Regions from separate parts of the Spiractinospora alimapuensis genome, predicted to be linked through region 2. Evidence: predicted binding sites of a transcription regulator. Region 2 holds the regulator's gene; the other holds the start of a gene.
The links. Region 2 encodes LexA, which represses DNA repair genes until DNA is damaged. Its sites were predicted from a motif close to TCGAACANNTGTTCGA; they were not measured.
Positions count from the first base shown of each region.

Region 1: a site for LexA is predicted at 5,584-5,599, ahead of ruvC (crossover junction endodeoxyribonuclease RuvC). Genes of this name have one in related genera too.

Region 1 is NZ_CP072467.1:5,528,812-5,536,463, forward strand. It holds gene pgsA (phosphatidylinositol phosphate synthase) at 194-814, shown strand; gene J4H86_RS25685 (phosphatidylinositol mannoside acyltransferase) at 829-1,731, shown strand; gene J4H86_RS25690 (glycosyltransferase family 4 protein) at 1,733-2,875, shown strand; gene J4H86_RS25695 (hypothetical protein) at 2,872-3,438, shown strand; gene J4H86_RS25700 (YebC/PmpR family DNA-binding transcriptional regulator) at 3,769-4,518, shown strand; gene ruvC (crossover junction endodeoxyribonuclease RuvC) at 5,620-6,162, shown strand; gene ruvA (Holliday junction branch migration protein RuvA) at 6,179-6,778, shown strand; gene ruvB (Holliday junction branch migration DNA helicase RuvB) at 6,807-7,652, shown strand, end outside.
Region 2 is NZ_CP072467.1:5,421,194-5,428,845, forward strand. It holds gene J4H86_RS25225 (TetR/AcrR family transcriptional regulator) at 1-282, opposite strand, end outside; gene J4H86_RS25230 (acyl-CoA dehydrogenase family protein) at 429-1,583, shown strand; gene J4H86_RS25235 (hypothetical protein) at 1,609-2,208, shown strand; gene J4H86_RS25240 (hypothetical protein) at 2,413-3,234, shown strand; gene J4H86_RS25245 (hypothetical protein) at 3,615-4,226, shown strand; gene lexA (transcriptional repressor LexA) at 4,445-5,152, opposite strand; gene nrdR (transcriptional regulator NrdR) at 5,761-6,216, shown strand; gene J4H86_RS25260 (vitamin B12-dependent ribonucleotide reductase) at 6,327-7,652, shown strand, end outside.

The sequences.
Region 1 (7,652 bases), 110 kb from region 2:
GCGGCCACCCACGCGGACTACGATCGAGGTGAGGCGTTGGTGTCGCAGTGGGAGGAAGAGGAGTTCACCTCGTGCGCTCTGTTCCACGGCTCCCCAGCTCCGGAGGCCGGACAACGTCTGGGACGGCCCTGGCGGGGAAGGTGTACAACACCCGACGGATGCGCGTAGCGGAAACGGATCCGGCGGTCACCTGATGTTGAACGAACTGCGCCCCACGGCGGCCCGAGTCCTGGACCCGATCGGTCGAGGACTGGCCCGCCTCGGCTTCAGCGCGAACGCGGTGACGGGAATCGGCTCACTGGGCGCGACCGTGAGCGCCCTCGTCCTCTATCCGATGGGCGCGCTCTTCCTCGGATCGCTCCTCGTCACGTTCTTCGTCCTGTTCGACATGCTCGACGGGGCCGTCGCCCGGGCGCAGAACCGTAGTAACCAGTGGGGGGCGTTCCTCGACTCCACCCTGGACCGTGTCGCCGACGCCGCCGTCTTCTGCGGATTGTTGGTCTGGTTCGTCGGTGGTGGCGACAGTCGGCCGTTCGCCGCCCTCACCCTCGTCTGCATGGTGCTCGCCTTCCTCATCCCCTACATCAAGGCGCGCTCGGAGGGGTTGGGCGTCCGCTGCGACGTCGGCATCGCCGAACGGCCGGTGCGGCTGGTCATCATCCTCACCGCCGTGGGGGTCCACGGGCTCGGTGCGCCATACGTCCTCGCCGTCGGCCTCTGGCTCCTCGCCGGAGTGAGCGCGGTGACCGTGCTGCAGCGCGTGCTGGAGACGTGGAACCGGTTGTCCGACCCCCAATCGAGCACGGGTGGTTGAGGCGGGCAGAGCACATGGGTGACCGCGGCGTTTTGCTCGCCCACAAAGTGGGGTGGGCGGGGATGCGGTGGATGCCCGAGAGGTCCGGGCGGTGGCTGTTCGCCCGCTTGGCGGACCGTGCCTGGAAGGGACGCGGCTCCGGGGTCCTCCGCCTCGAGGAGAACCTGCGCCGCGCCGTCCCGGACGCGACGGAACCCGAACTGCGGGACCTCGCCCGAGCGGCCATGCGCTCCTACACGCGGTACTTCTTCGAGGCCTTCCGACTGCACACCCTCTCCACCGACACCCTGGCCGCGCGGACGCGCGCCACGGGGATCGAGGAGTTGGAGGCCCATCTCGCGGCCGGCCGGGGCGTGATCGCCGCGTTGCCCCACATGGCCAACTGGGACCACGCCGGCGCCTGGATCTGCTCCCGGGGGACCCCCCTGACCACGGTCGCCGAGCGCCTACGACCCGAGGAACTGTTCCGACGGTTCGTCACCTTCCGGGAACGGCTGGGGATGGAGGTGCTCTCGCTGGATGACGGCGTCCGCACCACCGAAACCCTCACCCGGCGGCTCGGCCAGGGACGACTCGTGTGTCTCCTCGCCGACCGGGACCTCACCGGTCGCGGAGTGGAGGTCACGCTGTTCGGCGAACCCGCGCGCCTCCCGGCCGGCCCAGCCGCGCTGGCCGTGGCCACGGGGGCGGCACTGATGCCCGTCGGCCTGTGGTTCGACGGCCCGTACCTCAGGATCCGTGTGCACCCCGAGCTCCCCCTGCCACGATCCGGCCCCAGGCAGGAGCGGGTTCGCACGCTGACCCAGCACCTCGCCACGGTCCTCGAGGCGGAGATCGCCGAACATCCCCACGACTGGCACATGCTGCGTCCCGTGTTCACCGTCGACTTCCCCGCCACTGCACCGGAGGGGGTCTGAGATGCGGGTCGGGCTCGTCTGTCCCTACACCTGGGACACTCCGGGCGGAGTGCAGCAGCACGTGCGGGACCTCTCCGAAGCGCTGATAGGGCTCGGCCACGAGGTGCGGGTGTTGACCCCGTGCGACCGGCCGGAGAACCTGCCCCCACACGTGACGGCCGCGGGGCGCGCCATCCCCGTCCCCTACAACGGGTCGGTGGCTCGACTCTCGTTCGGCGTACGCGCCGCGGGCCGGGTTCGGTCCTGGGTCCGCGACGGCGACTTCGACCTGTTGCACGTCCATGAGCCGGCGGCGCCCAGTCTCTCCCTGTTGGCGTGTTGGCTCGCCGACCTGCCCATCGTCGCGACCTTCCACACCAGCAACACCCGTTCCCGCGCGATGGCGGCGTCCGCGGCCGCGCTGTGCACCGCGCTGGAACGGGTCAACGGACGCATCGCCGTGTCGGAGGAGGCGCGACGCACCCTGGTCGAGCATCTGGGTGGGGACGCCGTCCTCATCCCCAACGGTGTCGACGTCGCCCGGTATCAGGACGCGGAGCCGTTGGCGGGTTGGCCCGGATCCGGCGGAGCCCTGGGATTCCTCGGGCGGATGGACGAACCACGCAAGGGGCTGCGCGTGGCGCTGGAGGCCTTCACGATGTTGGCCGCCACGAGGGACGACCTGAGACTCCTGATCGCGGGCCCCGGCGCGGGTGGCGCGGTCCAGACGCACGTTCCCGCTGAGCACCGGGATCGAGTGGTGGTCGCCGGCCAACTCAGCGAGGAGGACAAGATCCGCGCCTATCACTCGGTCGATGTCTTCTGCGCCCCCAACCTCGGTGGCGAGAGCTTCGGCATCGTTCTCGCGGAGGCGATGGCCAGCGGCGTGCCGATCGCGGCCAGCGACATTCCCGCGTTCCGCGACGTCCTCCTGGACGGTCGGGCCGGGGCGCTCTTCTCCGTCGGCCGAGCGGACGCGCTCGCCACCGCGGTGGCCGAGCTTCTGGACGACCCCCAGCGCAGGACCGCCCTCGCCACGGCGGCGCGGCGGTCCGTGCGACGCTTCGACTGGGCCAGTATCGCCAGCGACGTGGTGCGGGTCTACGAAACCGTCTGTCCGCCACGACCGGCCGCCACGGCCGCGCCCCCCTCGACGAGACCGTGATCCCCGACTGGGTCGCGGCCGCGAGTGTCGCCGCGCTCGTGCTCGTGCTGCTGGCCTTCTACACTTCCTGGCGCGCGAGTCGGCTCGACGGTCTGCACACGCGGCTGGAGACGGCGCGTTCCGCGTTGGACACGGCTCTGGCCCGCAGGCACACGGTGGTGGGGGAGCTGGCGGCGTTGCCCGGGTTGGACCCCGCGTCCCAGCTCCTGCTCGCCGAGGCCGTGGCCAAGGCCCGAAGGTCCGCCGCCTCCGCCGACCGGAACCGGATGGAACTCGCGGAGAGCGCGCTGTCACGCACGCTACGGGCCGTCCTCGACGACGCCGGCGTGCGTCCCGTGGCGGTGGACGACCGGGCGGTCTTCGACGAAGTCGCGGCCGAGGCGCGTCGCACCCTGTTCGCCCGTAGGTTCTATAACGATGCTGTCGCCGCGACGCGGCACGCGCGGTCCCGGCGTCTGGTGCGCTGGTTGCGTCTGGCCGGGGGCGCCCCCAGCCCCGAATTCTTCGAGATCGACGACGAACCGCCGGCCATGTCGGACCGGGCGTCGCCCGGCTCCGAGTAGAGACGCGCCGCCAGCCACGGCCCACACGCCGGATGTCGGTCGGGGGCGACGGTGGAACCACGCCCGCCCCGCATCTACTCTTTCCAAAGACGACTCGGCGCGAGGTCCCGGGACGATGGAGCGCGTCACCGCGTTCCGATCGTGCCCGAACAGCCAATGAGCAGGCGTTACGGCACCATGCGGTGAGGCGCCGCGCGGTTCGGGGGCGACGGGCCCGACCCGGTCGGCCGGTAGGATCGGGCGACGCGACGGGGACGCCAGTCGCAGCCCCTCCCGGAGACGCCCGCGTCCGAGCGACGGAAGCTTTAGACGGTGAAAGGATCGGCGTAAATGAGCGGCCACTCCAAGTGGGCCACCACCAAACACAAAAAGGCCGTGATCGACGCGAAGCGGGGCAAGCTCTTCGCCAAGCTCATCAAGAACGTCGAGGTCGCGGCCCGCACTGGTGGAGGTGACCCTGATGGCAACCCGACGCTGTACGACGCGATCCAGAAGGCCAAGAAGAACTCGGTCCCGCTGGACAACATCGAACGGGCGCGCAAGCGCGGGGCGGGCGAGGAGGCCGGTGCCGCCGACTGGCAGACGGTGATGTACGAGGGCTACGCCCCGGGCGGCGTGGCGCTGCTGATCGAGTGCCTGACCGACAACCGTAACCGAGCCGCCTCGGACGTGCGGGTGGCGGTCACACGCAACGGCGGCTCCATGGCGGACGCCGGCTCTGTGTCCTACCTGTTCAACCGCAAGGGCGTCGTCGTGGTCCCCAAGGAGGGCACGACGGAGGACGACGTCACCCTCGCGGCGCTGGAGGCCGGGGCTGAGGACATCAACGACCTCGGTGAGGCGTACGAGGTGATCAGCGAACCCACGGACCTGGTCGCCGTGCGGACCGCGCTGCAGGACGCGGGCATCGACTACGAGTCGGCCGAGTCCAGTTTCGTCCCCACCATGGAGGTCCCCGTCGACGAGGAGAACGCGCGGAAGGTCATCCGCATCGTCGACGCCCTCGAGGACGCCGACGACGTCCAGAACGTCTTCAGCAACGCGGACATCTCCGACGAGATCATGGCCAAGATCGACTAGCGCGGGTTCGTGGACGACCACCTCATCGCACCGTCTGCCGGAATGGCGGTGTGGTGCTGGGGAACGGGCCCCACCCCGACGCCGGGGTCCACGTCGCGTGCGACCAACAGGACCCCGACGGCACTGCGCACTCGGGTGCCGCATCGGACCGGCGCGGGAGAGCAACAAGCCGTCCACCGCGGCCCCCGCCCTGAGAGCTCCCGACGTGTGCGCTCAAGGCGGGGTCGGGGAACCAGTGGGTCCGCCCTCGAGGGTGGATCGAGACTCGGGTGGTTCGGCGGCCGTGGGCATCGGAAGGACGGTCGTTCGCGGCGCGTCCCGTCCGGTTGAGCCGTCGACTCGCGGGCTCGAGGTCCGAGCGGTGAGAACGCGTCAGGTCCTGATACGGCGCACCGCCTGAGGGAGACCGAGCCGGGGCGTCGCGTGTGCCCATGGCCTCGCTGGAACCGCTCGGACCGCGGCGGCGGGCAGCTCCGAGTGGACGGTGGCGAGACGCGCGGGGAGAGGGCGAGGTCGAGCGTTGTTGTCCGGAAGACGTCGCTCGACATGGCGACCTCAGGGTCACGGGTGGACCAGCCAGGAGTGCCGCCGGGAGCGCCGACCAATCGGGGCGACCGGGACACCGGGACCGTCCGACGCCCGCGCTGTTCCTCACGTACGAGGCCCCTGGCGGTCAGCCGCGTGCCGGATTCCGTCGCCGTCGCGACACACCGTTCCCCGACGGAGCGACTCCGCGGTGTCGCGCCGTGCCCGCGCCACGTGCGGACCATATCTGGCGCTCCAGTCGGTCGCCACGCGGGTCCCGGCGGCCGGGAGCCGCACCGGCCCCGCGTGTCGTCGAAGCGCACCACCCGCTGTCGTCGCCCGCCTCGGCCCCTCGTGCGGGATGGAGAGGTGGAGCGTGGCGCCCACCGGCCTCATGTCGGGCGCGGAGTGTCCTCGGTGTCCCGCGTCGACGTGATCCGACCCCGGTGCGCACCCGACGGGCGTCCTCGAGGCTTCCGGTGTCCCGCGTACCGAGGTTCGCGTCGGGGCGGCCGTTGTGGCCGGGCACCTGTAGGCTCAACGAACGAACGTTCGAGCGAGACCACGGGGGGCGCGGTGCGTGTGTTGGGAGTCGATCCGGGGCTCACCCGGTGCGGACTCGGGGTGGTCGAGGGCGTCGCCGGGCGGGCGTTGAGCCTGCGCGGGGCCGGCGTCGTACGAACCTCTCCCGAGGCCGGGCTGCCCAGCCGCCTGCTGGACGTGGAGCGGGGGATCGAACGCTGGCTCGACGAGTACCAGCCCGACGTCCTCGCGGTGGAGCGCGTGTTCGCGCAGCAGAACCTCAGCTCGGTCATGGGTACGGCCCAGGCCAGCGGCATCGCGATCGTCTGCGCCGCCCGCCGGGACCTTTCCGTGGCCACGCACACCCCCAGCGAGGTCAAGGCCGCGATCACCGGGAGTGGTCGCGCGGACAAGGCGCAGATCGGGGCGATGGTGGCCCGGGTGCTGCGCCTCTCGGAAGCCCCCCGCCCGGCCGACGCCGCCGACGCCGTCGCCCTGGCGATCTGTCACATCTGGCGGGGGGGCGCACAGACACGCGTGGAACAGGCGCGACGTGACTACGAGCGTCGAGTGGCGCTCGCCCGTCGGCAGCCCTGAAGGAGACGAGGGTTCCGTGATCGCATTCCTCACCGGTCGGGTCATGGCCGTGGACGCGCACTCCGCCGTGATCGACGTGGGTGGTGTCGGGCTGTCCGCCTTGTGCACGCCGGCCACGTTGGCCCAGTTGCGCGTCGGCGAGACGGCGACGGTCGCCACCAGCCTGGTCGTGCGTGAGGATTCCCTGACCCTCTACGGGTTCGGGACCGGCGAGGAGCGCACGGTGTTCGAGGCGCTCCAGACCGCCAGCGGCATCGGGCCGCGGATCGCCCTGGCGGCGCTCGCCGTACTGACTCCCCAAGCGCTGCGCGACGCGGTCGCCAGCGAGGACACCGCCACTCTCACGCGGATTCCCGGCGTGGGCAAGAAGAGCGCACAGCGGATCTGCCTCGAACTGCGCGACAAGCTGGGCGGCGGAGCCGTGGACGCTCCTTCCTCCTCGGCGGGGGCACCGCCGACCCGCGCCCAGGCCGTGGAGGGTCTCGTCAATCTGGGATGGTCGACACGGGACGCCGAGACGGCCGTCAAGGCCGCGGCCACCGAGTTCGCCGACGACGCCGCGCCCGACACGGCGACCCTGCTGCGAACCGCGCTGCGTAAGCTGAGCCGGGCGTGACGGCCGTGGTGGAAGGAGAGGGCGAGCAGTGACGGACGCCGAGGAGTACGACGAGCCCCGGGGCTTGGTCTCGCCCGAGGCCGGGCTGGAGGACAACGAGGTCGAGGGGGCGCTGCGGCCCAAACGGCTCGAGGAGTTCGTCGGACAGGACCGCGTCTGCGACCAACTGTCCCTGGTCCTGCGCAGTGCGCAGCGTCGTGGCCGGGCCCCCGACCACGTCCTGATGTCCGGACCCCCCGGGTTGGGAAAGACGTCCCTCGCGATGATCATCGCTGAGGAGTTGGGCGCGCCGCTTCGTATCACCTCCGGCCCCGCCATCGAACGCTCCGGCGACCTCGCCGCCATCCTCTCCACCCTGCGCGAGGGGGAGGTGCTCTTCCTGGACGAGATCCACCGCATGGCCCGCCCCGCCGAGGAGATGCTCTACGTCGCGATGGAGGACTTCCGGGTCGACGTCGTCGTCGGCAAGGGTCCGGGAGCTACCGCGATCCCCCTGGACCTCGCCCCCTTCACACTGGTCGGGGCCACCACACGCGCGGGCCTCCTTCCCGCCCCGCTGCGGGATCGGTTCGGGTTCACCGCCCACCTGGACTTCTACGCAGCGAAGGACCTCGAGGCCATCCTGCGCCGCTCCGCTGACCTCCTCGGGGTCCGCCTCGACGAGGACGCGGCGGTGGAGGTCGCGCGTCGGTCCCGAGGGACGCCCCGCATCGCCAACCGGCTGCTTCGCCGGGTCCGCGACTACGCCGAGGTGCATGGCGACGGCGACCTGACCAAGGAGAACGCCCGCGCCGCACTCAGCCTGTACGAGGTGGACGAACAGGGACTCGACCGCCTGGACCGCGCGGTGCTCGACGCGTTGCTGCGCCGGTTC
Region 2 (7,652 bases):
GCTGACGTAGGCCTGGAAGACGAGCCGTGCGGCGGCGCACACGGTGTCCGACGGCCGGTCCGGCGACGCCGCGAGGAACCGTTCCACGGTGGCGAGCAGGTCGTCGTGTTCGGCGAACAGGACGTTCTCCTTGCCGCCGAAGCGCCGGAACAGGCTGCGTCGGCTCATCCCGGTGGCGGCGGCGAGGTCGTCCATCGTCGTCGCCTCGTAGCCGCGCGTGGTGAACAGGTGCACCGCCGCGAGAACGACCTCCCGGCCGGCGCCCACCGACATCGCACGCATCGTATCTCCCTCCACCTGATGTCCCCCCACACCGTGGACGGGTATGTCCAGGACCACCACTCGACGCTATCCTGGCACCGCGTGCCATGGTGAGGCACATGGTGACGCGCGGGTGTGATGATGGCGACGACGATGATGGAGGGCCCGTGGCTGACGTCGACTACTTCTCGATCGGTGCGGACAACGAGGAACTGCGCTCGGTGGTGCGGGAGCTCGCAGCGGACAAGATCGCCCCACACGCCGCGGAGGTCGACGAGCGCAGCGCGTTTCCCCAGGAGGCCTACGACGCCCTGCTGTCCTCCGACCTGCACGCGGCGCACATCCCCGAGGAGTACGGTGGCGCGGGCGCCGACGCGCTGGCGACGTGCGTCATCATCGAGGAGGTGGCGCGGGCCTGCGCCTCGTCGTCGCTGATCCCCGCGGTGAACAAGCTGGGCACCATGCCGCTTCTGCTCGCCGGGTCCGACGAGGTCAAGCGGCGCTACCTCCCACCGGTGGCCCGGGGGGAGGCGATGTTCTCCTACGGGTTGTCCGAACGTGAGGCCGGTTCCGACACGGCGAGCATGCGCGCCCGCGCGGTCCGTTCGGGCGATGACTGGATCCTGAACGGACAGAAGTCCTGGATCACCAACGCCGGACTCAGCGACTACTACACCGTGATGGCGGTGACCGACCCCGACGGTCCTCGTGGACGCAACGTCTCGGCGTTCGTGCTGCACGCCGACGACGCCGGGTTCACGCTCGGTGAGCCGGAACGAAAGCTCGGGATCAAGGGGTCACCCACCCGCGAGCTCTACTTCGACGACGTCCGGATCCCCGGGGATCGAATCGTCGGCGAACCGGGGGAGGGCCTCAAGATCGCCCTGCGGACACTCGACCACACCCGCATCACCATCGGCGCGCAGGCGGTGGGCATCGCGCAGGGGGCGATGGACCACGCCCTGGCCTACGTGAAGGAACGCAAGCAGTTCGGCAAGGCGCTCGCGGACTTCCAGGGGCTGCAGTTCATGCTCGCTGACATGGGGATGAAGCTGGAGACCGCCCGACAGATGGTCTACACGGCCGCGGGAAAGTCCGAGCGCGACGATTCCGACCTCGCGTTCTTCGGTGCCGCCGCCAAGTGCTTCGCCTCCGACACCGCGATGGAGATCACCACGGACGCGGTCCAGTTGCTCGGCGGCGCGGGATACGTCAAGGACTTCCCCGTCGAACGCATGATGCGCGACGCGAAGATCACCCAGATCTACGAGGGCACCAACCAGATCCAGCGGTTGGTGATGGCGCGACAGCTTCTGCGCTGAGCCGAGGCTCAGCTAGGGTGAGCGCGTGATCGCTCGGAGACTCCTCGACAGCACCCCCCGGCGTGCCCTCCTGCTGGCCGGCGGAGTGGTCGTGCTCAGTGCCGCCGGGATCGGCGCTGGGCTCCTGCTGAGCGGACCGGAACCGGGGACCGAGCCGACCGATGCGGACGCCTTCGCCGCCCCTCCCGCGTGTGCCAGCGTGGAGGAGGCGGAGGGCGCGCCGATCGAGACGCACCTCTCCGGAGGGCAGCTCGACACCGCCGAGTCCACCCCACTGCACCACGGGGCGAGTCAGAGCTGCGTGTGGACCTCGGTGGACAATCCCGACACCAACGCCGGTGCCCTGCAGGTGGACTTCCAGGTTTTCTACTCCACTGGTGACTCCTCCGGTGCTGACCAGGCGCAACAGAGCGGCCTGGACCCGGGGGACCAGGAGGCGCCCGATCCGCTGACCGTCTCCACGGCCAGCGGCGGCGGGACGTCGCACGCGGGTTTCGTGCGCGACAACCTCGTGGTTCGCGTCGCCTACACCGCCACGGACCCAGACTCGGGCTCCGCCCTGGACGCGGACGCCGCCACCCAGGTGGCGACAGAGGTCGCCAACGCCATCGATGCCGGACTCTGACCTGAGCCGCTGTCCACGGTGCGCCATGAACGATGAGCCCGGTGACGTTTCTGTCCCCGAAAGGCCCCAGGTCCGACGGTCGCCCGGCGTGGGCGACCATGTGCGGTCTGTCCTTTATCACGTATCGTTTCGTAATTGGCCTAGTACGGTGGGACCGCTGGTCATCTCGTACTCCCCACGCCGGCACGAGAAAGGGGCCCACTGATGTCGCAGCCGCCCTACGGCAACCCCCCCGAGGGGCCCTACGGGGGCCCTGGTGATCCGAGCGGTGGCCATGGACCACAGGATCCCTCCTGGGCTCAGCCGCCCTATCCGCCACCCGGTCCGTCGGGGCCACAGCCCTCGTACGGAGCCCCGAACCCCTACCCAGAACCGCAGTACTGGGGTGGATCCGGCGCACCGCCACCTCCTGGTGGCCCCTACGGGCCGCCCGGACCACCGCCCGCACCACAACGACGCGGACTGCTCATCGGTCTCATCGCCGCCGGTGCCGCGCTGGTCCTGATCGTGGTCGGGGTCGCCGCGGTCCTGATCTTGCGCGGTGGTGGAATGACGCACGAGGCGACACCCCAGTGCCAGGACATCATGCCCGCGTCCCTCGACCAACACGTGCCCGACCCCGAGCTCACCCGGGACGAGTTCGCCGAACACGACTTCTGGGACAGTCTCAACTGCGACTGGCAGAGCGAGTCCGGGACCGCGGGCGCCCCCGGGTACGCCCAGGTCTTCCTGATGCGCAACGAGGGCAACGACCCTGTCGGCATCACGGAGCAGGACCTGGAGAACGAGATTCTCGATCGCACGACGAGCCCGGTCGACGGTATCGGGGACGAGGCTCACTCCTTCTACGAATCGGCCAGCCAGTGGGGGTGCGTCGCCGCTATCACCGACAACATCTACGTCGTCACCTGTTACGACGCCGCGGTGGACTTCATGGACCTGGAATCGATCGACGAGCAGGCCGCTATCGACGGTGCGACCCAGCTCAGTCGCGAGGTCGTCGGTGAGATCGAGGCCCGCGCCTAGCGCCGGCGCTGGTTTCGGTCGTCCGGCACGGTGGCCGGTTGCGGACCGTTCCGTACGCGCACCGAACCCGCCGGCGCCGTCGGTGTAGCGGGCGAGACCCGAGACGTCCCAATCCCCACCGTGACAGCCCCTTCGAACGTTGACGATCCGGTCGGTGCCCCACCGACCATGAGGAGCGAGACATGAGCCTGCCTCCGCGGGGCGGCTCCACGGAGCCGGCCCCGTCCCCAGTCGGGAGCCCCGGGCCACCTCCCGGCCAGGGGCTTCCGCCACGGCCGCGACGCGAGGCGGATCCGTCCGGGGGAGGCCGCGGCCGGGAACGGCGGAAGCGCCGTTCCACGCGGGCCCCTCGACGGCGTGGGCTCGCGGCGGTCGCCGCCGTGGGGCTGTCCATCCTGCTCGCCGCGGTGGTCGCCGTCGTCGCCGTCATCATCCTCACTGACGACGGCGGCGGGGTCGCCGACGACGCCGCGCCGCCGACCGGCGAACCCGTGGGCGAACACGGCGCGCTTCCCGAGTGCGACACCGCCGAGGGATCAGTGTTGTCCGGTCTGGTGCCCAACGCGGAGCACACCGTCGACGAGGCGGACAACGAGGACGGCTGGGAGCTAAGGGACTGCCAGTGGAGCAGTGCCTCGCTGCGCTACGGACAGACCGCCGGATTCGCCGCGGTGGTGTTCATCCGCAACAGAGACGACCCGGTCGTCGGTGTCTCCGGCGGCGACGTCGCACTGGAGGACCTGGAGGCCGACATCGCCGACCACTCCGGCACCGCTGTCGAGGGCATCGGCGACGCGGCGGCCACCTGGTACAACGTCAGCGACGAGGTGGGCTGCGTCGGTGCGGTGACCGCGAACATGTACACCGTCACCTGCCACGACGCCCAGGACGATGACGGGCGGTGGGGTGGTCTGGGCCAGGAGGACGCCATCGCCGGCGCGCGGGAGCTCGCCGAACACGTGGTCGCCCACGTCGCCGTCGGTGACTACTAGGTCGTGTTCCTTGGGCGGGCCGCGGAGCGGGTTGGCCACTCCCATCAGGACTTCTCCACCCCCACCGGGATCACGCCACATCCAACCGGTGGGGGCGCACCTCGACCCGCTCTGCCGCGGTCGACAGCACCCACCACCGATGCACGGGAACCGAAGCGGCGAGGCCGCGCGAAGGAAGAGGGCGGGGCCCAGGCCCCGCCCTCTTCCTTCGTTGACCGCTAGACCTTGCGCATCACGGTGACGACCTTGCCGAGGATGGTCGCGGCGTCGCCGTTGATCGGCTCGTAGGCGTCGTTGCGGGGCAGCAGCCACGCGTGGTCGCCGTCGTGCTTGAACACCTTGACGGTGGCCTCGTCATCCAGCAGCGCGGCGACGATGTCGCCGTTGCTGGCCTCCGGCTGTTGGCGCACCACCACGAGGTCGCCCTCGGTGATCGCCGCGTCGCGCATCGAGTCGCCGACGACGCGCAGCATGAACAGGCGCCCCTCACCCACCAGTTGCTTGGGTAGCGTGAGCACGTCCTCGATGTGTTCCTCCGCCAGGATCGGACCACCGGCGGCGATGCGTCCCACGACGGGGACGTCGGTCACGGGGCCGGGGTCGTCGGGCGCGGAGGACGCGTCGGAGCGGACCGGCGGCTGGCCGGGAATCTGGATCTCCATGGCCCGCGGACGGTTCTGGTCGCGATGCAGGTAGCCCTTGCGCTGGAGCACGTTGAGCTGGTGGGCGACGCTGGAGGGGCTGGAGAGGCCGACCGCGTCGCCGATCTCGCGAATGGACGGCGGGAAACCGCGCTGACGGACGTAGCGCAACATGAAGTTCAGGACGTTCTGTTGTCGCGCCGTCAGTTTCGGCGGCGCCTCGGCGTCTCCCGGGGACGTGGTGTCGCCGTTGGCGTCCGGCGCGCTCGCCGTGGTCGGGCGCAGCGTCGCTGTCGCCGTGCCACGCCCGTTCGAGCGTCGTGCCTTTGGCGACGGGGTCTTCTGCACTTCCGGCCTCCTCGGCGGATCGTCGGGCGGCGTAGATGGGGGAGTGTGTTCCGCGGCTACGTCACGTTACGGCTCACATTACATACCTCCCTGAGATATCTCAAACAAACGTTCGACGAGAATCCCGTTGCGTGCGGCCCCTCAACACTTCTGTGGCCGCGCGGGGCACCCGTGGAATGCGTTCTCCTGCCCTCGCCAATTCGATGGCGAACTTTTGTTCGAATTTTGTGTTATTTGACCGGCATGGTCGGCCGTCGCGTGGTGGTTCGTGGGGATGGTCCCGCCGGTCCGTGTTGTTTTACCTAGAGAACGGCGAACGCTGGATAGGCTGTCCGGCGCCCAGGGGTGGGGAGGTGAGGATGTCAGCTCGCGCGGCGCGATACGCGTCACCGCCGGCGCGCCCCGTTTCGGGTTGCGTATCTCTCGCGACGGTCGTAGGTTAACCACAACATCTTGTGCTGATCGAAGTTCACTCGACTACACCTTGTGCTCATGAGGGGTGTAGGCTCAGCCGGGCCGTGTGGCACGTGGGGAAGGGGATCGGTGTGCGCTGTCCATTCTGCCGTCACCCGGACACCCGGGTGATCGACAGCCGGTCGGCCGAGGAGGGGACGGCGATTCGGCGACGCAGAGCCTGTCCCGACTGTGACCGGCGTTTCACGACCCAGGAGACCGTGTTGCTCATGGTGTCCAAGCGGTCAGGCGTTACCGAACCGTTCTCGCGCGACAAGATCATCGCTGGGGTGCGGCGCGCATGCCAGGGGCGGTCTGTGGCCGAAGACTCCCTCGCTCTCCTGGGGCAACGGGTGGAGGACGAGATCCGCGGGCGAGGCGTCGCGGAGGTTCCCGCGCATGACATCGGTCTGGCGATCCTGTCGCCGCTGCGGGAACTGGACGAGGTGGCCTATCTCCGCTTCGCGTCGGTGTACCGAGGATTCGAGTCCATCGAGGACTTCGAGCGGGAGATCGAGGGACTGCGCGCGGAGCGGGCGTCCCAGTAGCTGGTGGTTTGAGTCCCGACGGGTGCGAGTTCGGGCGAGAGAGACGATGACACGCCCGCGGAGCGGGTCCCGCGGGTGTTGTGGGTATGGCGAGATTCAGGGGGAGTGACATGACAGAGACCGCGAGCGGCCCCACGGCGCGCAAGGGCCGGGGGAGTCAGCGCAAGGGGCTGCGGGTCCAGCGGATTCACACCACGGCAGGTGTGCACCCCTACGACGAGATCGAGTGGGAGCGCCGGGACGTCGTCATGACGAACTGGCGCGACGGCACGGTGAACTTCGAGCAGCGTGGCGTCGAGTTCCCCGTGGCCTGGACGATGAACGCCACGCAGATCGTGGCCAGTAAGTACTTCCGGGGCGCACTGGGCACCCCGGAGCGGGAGTGGAGCCTCAAGCAGCTCATCGACCGCGTCGCCGGCTCCTACACGCGCGCCGGCAGGGACAACGGCTACTTCGCGTCCGACGAGGACGCCGAGGTCTTCGACCACGAGCTCAAGTACGCCCTCGCCCACCAGCTCTTCAGCTTCAACTCCCCCGTGTGGTTCAACGTCGGGACCCAGTCCGCGCAACAGGTCTCCGCGTGCCAGCCCTACGACGCGTTGGTGAGCACCCCGGCCGGGTTGGTGCCCATCGGTGAGTTGGTGGAGAGTGACGCGGTCGGCACCAAGGTGTACGACGCCCACGGGCTCACACGCGTCCTCGCCACCAAGATGAACGGCACCAAGGAGGTCCTCCGTCTCCACACCAAGGCCGGTTACACGCTGGACGTGACCGCTGATCACTTGGTCTGGAAGTCCACCGGCCCCGGTGTGGACGCGGGAGGGTTCGTCCCCGCTGGCTCCCTCGAGCCAGGCCACACGGTCCAGTGGCACCGGCGAGATGCCTTCGGCGAGGACGAGATCACCAAGCAGGACATCGCGGAAGCCGCACTCGCCGGCTGGCTGCAGTCCGATGGATTCGTCGGACAGTACGAAGGGACGAACAGGTCACTGACGATCGAGGCCATGACCGTCAACGAGGCGGAACTGGACTGGGTCACTCGTGCGCTGGATCGGGTCTTTCCGCACGTCCACCGCAAGGAAAGTGCCGTCGAGACGCGTGACACCTCCCTGGACTGTCGACGTACCCGGCTCTACGGGAAGCCGCTCGCCGAGTTCGTCGAGCGGTGGGACCTTCGCGAGCGTGGTACGGAGATGACGCTCCCCAAGCGGCTTCTGACGGCGCCGCTGCCCGTCGTCTGCGCGTATCTACGGAGCCTGTTCCAAGCGGAGGGCTACGTCTCCCACCGAGAGCGGTCAACCCTGGTCGGCCTCGACATGATCTCCGAGGATGTGGTTCGCGGAGTGCAGCGGCTGCTGCTGCGGTTCGGGATCTTCTCCCGCGTTCGTCGCAAGCAGGACAAGCGGCCGAACCGCCACGACACGTGGTCACTGGGA